2 linked regions of the Jeotgalibacillus aurantiacus genome follow. Each later gene encodes a partner of the first gene's protein in a complex. Links are inferred from orthologs where the notes say so. Each region holds a gene or a part of one and is shown in the gene's direction. Other genes may lie near its edges. The genes, in order: H7968_RS14085 and H7968_RS01470.

The links.
Region 2: the proteins of H7968_RS14085 (region 1) and H7968_RS01470 are in contact, whole or in part, in a solved structure (PDB 1F51), measured with the Bacillus subtilis proteins. The link is inferred for Jeotgalibacillus aurantiacus from one-to-one orthologs.

What each region holds. Positions count from the first base shown.
Region 1 is NZ_JACNMS010000004.1:247,091-250,275, forward strand. The notes cover bases 317-3,173. They hold H7968_RS14085 (Spo0B domain-containing protein), read left to right. Parts: upstream 317-1,465; coding sequence 1,466-1,882; downstream 1,883-3,173. Other genes in these bases: rplU (50S ribosomal protein L21), read left to right, coding at 396-704; H7968_RS14075 (ribosomal-processing cysteine protease Prp), read left to right, coding at 713-1,045; rpmA (50S ribosomal protein L27), read left to right, coding at 1,061-1,351; obgE (GTPase ObgE), read left to right, coding at 2,040-3,173. Outside these bases: H7968_RS14065 (ribonuclease E/G), read left to right, coding at 1-201; more of obgE, read left to right, coding at 3,174-3,185. UniProt on the Bacillus subtilis protein: Key element in the phosphorelay regulating sporulation initiation. Acts on spo0A. Mediates reversible phosphoryl transfer from spo0F to spo0A.
Region 2 is NZ_JACNMS010000001.1:312,017-315,044, reverse strand. What follows is about bases 136-2,835. They hold H7968_RS01470 (response regulator), read left to right. Parts: upstream 136-1,154; coding sequence 1,155-1,517; downstream 1,518-2,835. Other genes in these bases: H7968_RS01465 (class II fructose-bisphosphate aldolase), read left to right, coding at 1,778-2,635; H7968_RS01475 (DUF2529 family protein), read right to left, coding at 474-983. Outside these bases: H7968_RS01480 (hypothetical protein), read right to left, coding at 1-39; fsa (fructose-6-phosphate aldolase), read left to right, coding at 2,874-3,028. UniProt on the Bacillus subtilis protein: Key element in the phosphorelay regulating sporulation initiation. Phosphorylation of spo0B during sporulation initiation.

The sequences.
Region 1 (3,185 bases):
ACTGTTCTGCTTGAAATGGAGAAGGAGCTGCTCGAAAAACGCCGCACGCTGGACAAGGCGGTCATATATCTGACTGCTGACTTACATGAAGGCATGCAAAAGGATCCTTCCTTTATCACCTGGATTCGCGACCAGTTAAATATCGACGTTACTTTTAAAGAAATGTCACACAGTCATCCCTATTATGAAATCATGCAGTAAATAACGGGTGGCCATTTGTGTCATGAAATGTGAAATATCCGGAAAAGCGCATTGACACCGTGATTCCAATTGTGATAGTATTCATATGTTACTGTTTGTAGCACCCGTGCTACAACCGCTCATTACAGGTCTTAAGCGCTTTTTAAGCCACCTGGCAAATGGCGAGTCTGAGTGAATTGAGGAGGTGCATTGGAATGTACGCAATTATCGAAACTGGCGGTAAGCAGATCAGAGTCGTTGAAGGTCAAGAGATCTACATCGAGAAGCTTAACGCTGAAGCAGGCGAAGAAATCACGTTTGACAAAGTTCTTTTCGTAGGTGGAGACAGCGTAAAGGTAGGAAGCCCATTAGTATCAGGCGCTACAGTTACAGCTAAAGTTGAAAAACAGGGTCGCGCTAAGAAGATCACTGTATTCAAATACAAGCCGAAGAAAAATCAACACCGCAAGCTTGGTCACCGCCAGCCTTACACTAAAGTTGTAATCGGCAAGATCAACGCTTAAGGGTTTCTATGATACGAGTGATCGTGGAACGAAATTCTGACGGTATGATTAGCGCTTTTCAAATGGATGGACATGCCGACTTTGCCGAACATGGCAAGGATCTGGTATGTGCCGGTGCCTCAGCAGTTTCATTTGGTGCGGTAAATGCTGTATTCAGCCTTACGTCAGTGGAACCAGCCATTGAACAGGGAGAAGACGGCGGCTATCTCCGGGTAGAATTTCCGCAGCATATGGATCAGGCTGAAGCCGGTAAAGTTCAGCTGATTATGGAAAGCATGATTGTCTCACTTGAGACGATTCAACAGGAATACGGGCAATACATTAAAATAACCTTCAAATAGTGGGAGGTGGAGTACATGCTAAGATTAGATCTTCAATTTTTCGCATCGAAAAAGGGAGTAGGTTCTACAAAGAACGGTCGTGATTCAATCTCTAAGCGTCTAGGCGCTAAGCGTGCGGACGGTCAGTTCGTAACAGGTGGTTCTATCCTTTTCCGTCAGCGCGGAACTAAGATTTATCCTGGAGTAAACGTTGGCCGCGGAGGAGACGACACTCTTTTCGCTAAGACAGACGGCGTTGTTCGCTTTGAGCGTATGGGCCGCGACAAGAAAAAAGTCAGCGTATATCCAGCTGCACAGGAAGCGTAAGCATCCAGAAACTCTGGCCATTTTCGGTCAGAGTTTCTTTTTTTGTTTAGAAGTACCGTCATTCTTTTGATATACTAGACTACAAGTTAACATGACAGGCAAAGGAGGGGACCGATGAAACGTTCAAAGCAAAAGCTTGAGCTTCTGCAGCACAGCCGCCATGACTGGCTTAATAAACTGCAGATCATAAAGGGAAACCTGGAGCTGTCAAATGTAGACCGCGCTAGAAAAATTATTGATGATATTATCATTGAAGCCAGACAGGAAGCACACCTGACATCATTTGGTGTCCCGGGATTTGCTGAATGGCTTTTAACGTATAACTGGTATAGGACAGGTCCTCTTAAAATAGGGTATGAATTTATGGATCAGATGAATATTCCGGAACATTTTGATTCGGTTCTGCTTTCCTGGGCTGAATCATGTGCAGCCTCGCTTGAACAGGCAGCACCTGACTCGGTTGATCATGAACTTTACTTTATTTTTCAAAAAAGAAGAGGATGGCTGTTTCTCAATTACAGTCGAATTTGACGGGGGAGAACTGCAGCAGCCTCCATCATCCCTTGTGCCGAAACCGGACCGGGCAGAGGTTGAATGGATTAGCGATTCACGCACATCCTTTACAGTACAGGTAAAGTTTAGTGATGAGAACCCAGAAATTGAAAGCAAGAAATAGGAGGATTCATACATGTTTGTAGATCAGGTCAAGATATATGTAAAAGGCGGAGACGGTGGCGATGGAATGGTCGCTTTCCGCCGTGAGAAATATGTGCCGATGGGAGGACCTGCAGGCGGTGATGGCGGAAGAGGAGCCAATGTTGTGTTCATCGTAGAAGAAGGCTTGAGAACACTGATGGACTTCAGATACCAGCGTCATTTCAAAGCGCCAAAAGGTGAAAACGGCATGTCTAAAAATCAGCACGGCCGCGGCGCTGATGATATGGTCGTAAAAGTACCACCTGGCACTGTTGTGAAAGATGAAGCGACAGGTGAGGTGATTGCCGATCTGACAGAGCACGGACAAACCGCCATTATTGCAAAGGGTGGCCGTGGTGGCCGTGGTAACTCACGATTTGCATCACCTTCCAACCCGGCACCTGAGCTTTCTGAAAAAGGGGAGCCAGGTCAGGAACGCAATGTTGTGATGGAGCTGAAGCTGCTCGCTGATGTTGGCCTTGTCGGATTCCCGAGTGTAGGGAAATCCACATTGCTCTCAGTCGTATCAGCTGCAAAGCCGAAAATTGCAGAATATCACTTTACAACGATCGCACCAAACCTCGGAATGGTTGAAACGGAAGATAACCGTACATTTGTTATGGCCGATCTGCCAGGACTGATCGAAGGGGCACACTCAGGTGTCGGACTTGGTCATCAATTCCTCCGTCACATTGAGAGAACCCGTGTCATTGTCCATGTAGTTGACATGTCAGCTCTTGAAGGGCGCGATCCGTATGAAGATTATCTGACGATTAATAACGAGCTGAAAGAATATAACCTCCGATTAACGGAACGTCCACAGGTCGTTGTGGCGAACAAAATGGATATGCCGGATGCAGAAGAAAACCTGAAAGCTTTCCGTGAAAAGGTTGGCGAAGAAGTTCAGATCTTCCCGATTTCAGCCATTTCACGTCAAGGCTTGAAAGAGCTTCTTTACACGGTTGCTGATCTGATTGAAAGCACGCCGGAATTCCCTCTTCAGGAAGCGGAAAAGGATGAAACGATCAACCGCGTTCTTTATAAGCACGAAGGGAAACAGGATGATTTTGTCATCACACGTGATCCGGACGGAAGCTTCGTGATTACAGGTGATTCGATTGAACGTCTGTTTAAGATG
Region 2 (3,028 bases), on another replicon or contig:
CCACGTTTTCCAGTTAGAAAGCTGGTAGAGTTTCTGCATTACATTCACCTCCTTTTGGTTATTATAGCCGTTTGGATGGTGGTGCGCTATTTATTTTGGTGAAAAATGGGTTATGTAGCTGAAGGGCTTGTTGGTTAAGGGCATTTAGGGAGGTGGGATGGTTGTTGGAGTGATGGAATTAAATTTTGAAAAGAAGGAATAAGTAAGCTCGTTTGAAGGAAATCGAAAGGAGAATGAAGGAATTAACTGTATCTGGAGGGCGCTTGATGGAATCATTTTCTAGAAAGAAGGAATTAATTTTTCAAAAGAAGGGATTAAATTCTAGAAAGCCTGAATAAGTGTCGATAGTGAAGGAATTCGGCCCTGTGCCTTCCGCGGACTCCTTCACACACAGCGCCTCTAGCCTTTCGCGACCGGCTCGCGTTGATACAGCCCCACTCCACAAAAAACCCCTGCATCAGCAGGGGTCCCGCTCAATATTCTTCCAAAATCTCTTCCACCACAAACTTCACGCCGTGGTACAAATACAGTGCGGCCATCAGAGATGGGAATCCGAAGCGTCCGCCAGTTTCGTCGGGCAGCATGCCGCGGACGGTTTGGGTGTTCAGGAATGAATCGGCTGAGACAGCCAGATCGTTTTCAGCGTCCTTCACTTTACCTGCAATTACCACAAAAGGAATGTCGTGTGACTGGAGTTCTGCCGCCAGCTTAAGCGCTTGCGGGTCTGTGGAGCGGCGGGTTACGAGCAGTACGCGGTCAGCGGTTGTCAGTTCAGTAACGCCGGTAAGTTCGCGTGCGCCAGTCAAAGGTTCTTCGCCGCGGAGCGCTTCTGCTGTGACGCCTTCCATTTCACCGAAGCCTGCAACGTAAATGGATCCTGCTCCGACGTTTGCCTGAGCGAGCAGGCGTGCTGCGTTTTCGATTTCGTTTTCTTCCTTGCTATGCAGCCGCCCGAATAGGCCGGTCAGCTGTGTTGTAAACATTTTTAACATCCATATCAAGCCTTTCCATACCCCTAAAGGGTTTGTCGAATCTTGTAAACAAATTCTGTAAAAATCTTTAAGAGGATTCTGTACAACTTGTGTTGAATGTACCATAATACAGAGGGAGAGTTCAAAAATTGACTGGGATACTTTTGATGAAGAGGTGTAAGAATGGATGAGAAAATTTTGATTGTCGATGATCAGTTCGGCATCCGGATTCTTCTGAATGAGGTTCTTTATAAAGAGGGATATAAGACGTTTCAGGCTGCGAATGGACCAGAGGCATTAGCACTTCTTGAGGAAGAACCTGATTTAGTCCTGCTGGATATGAAGATTCCCGGGATGGATGGAATTGAGATTTTGAGACGGATGAAGGAAATTCGTGAAGATATCAGGGTCATTATTATGACGGCTTATGGTGAATTGGATATGATCAAGGAAGCGAAGCGGATGGGTGCACTGACTCATATTGCCAAACCATTTGATATTGAGGATATTCGAAAAGTCGTAAGATCATATGTTCAGGTCGGGTAAGGGGTTATGCCTGATCGTTATTGAAGGTTGGACTGTACACGCGTAGCGTTCGCGGGTAATCGATTAAGTTGCCCGTTAGGAATGAAGATGTGTCCGGTCCTGTTTTTATGTACATTTAAGAAACATAGGGCTCCTGCATGGTCAAATCGCTCAGTGTTTGATATGATACTATGGAAAATGGTTGTGAAGAGTAATGGTTTTGACGTAAACTTGAAAAAGGCGAGCGTTAATAACCATTCATTTTAAGGAGGAAAACGATTATGCCATTAGTATCAATGACAGACATGCTGAACAAAGCAAAGGATGGGGGCTATGCAGTAGGCCAGTTCAACCTGAATAACCTTGAGTTTACACAGGCGATTCTTCAGGCAGCTGAAGAAGAGAAATCACCTGTTATTCTTGGTGTTTCTGAAGGTGCGGCACGCTACATGAGCGGATTTAAAACGGTTGTGAAAATGGTTGAAGGTCTTCTTGAAGACTTAAACATCACAGTACCAGTGGCAATTCACCTTGATCACGGTTCAAGCTATGAAAAATGTAAAGAGGCGATTGATGCAGGCTTTACATCTGTTATGATTGATGCTTCACACGGTCCTTTTGAAGAAAACGTGGAAGTAACTTCACGCGTAGTTGAATACGCACATTCAAAAGGTGTTTCTGTAGAAGCAGAACTTGGCGTTGTCGGCGGTCAGGAAGATGACGTAGTAGCAGACGGCGTTATCTATGCTGATCCAAAGGAATGTAAAGAGCTTGTTGAGCGTACAGGTATTGATACGCTTGCGCCGGCACTTGGTTCTGTTCACGGTCCTTACAAAGGTGAACCAAACCTTGGATTCGTTGAAATGGAGCAGATCGGCCGCGAAACAGGTGTACCAATCGTTCTTCACGGTGGTACAGGCATTCCGACGAAAGATATCCAAAAAGCGATTTCTTACGGAACAGCTAAAATCAATGTAAACACGGAAAATCAGATCGCTTCTGCGAAAGTAGTACGTGAAGTACTGGCTGCAGACAGCGAAGTATATGATCCGCGTAAATACTTAGGACCAGCACGTGAAGCCATTAAGAACACGGTTATTGGCAAAATGCGTGAGTTTGGTTCTTCAAACCAAGCATAATAACGATTTAAACACTTAGTTTCAGAGGGGTAGAAATTGAGTCGTTTGAAAAGAGGGCTGACTCATAAACAGACAGGCCGCTTTGCAGTTTGCATCGCGGTCCAACGTTTTTTGAGTCAGCTTTTTTGCAAACGATGTAAGCGCTTGTTTCATTTTGAAATATGCCTTAATCCGGTTAGAGGGTCCGGACGAGGTACAGTAAATAGTAAGAATTAGAGTAGAGAAAGGATGGGTTAAGATGAAATTTTTTATCGATACAGCTAACATGGAAGAAATTAAAGAAGCACACAGCTGGGGCATTTTAAGCGGAGTAACAACAAATCCGTCGCTTGTCGCGAAAGAAAACATTTCATTTCACGATCGTCTGAAGGAGATTACGTCTCTTGTAGATGG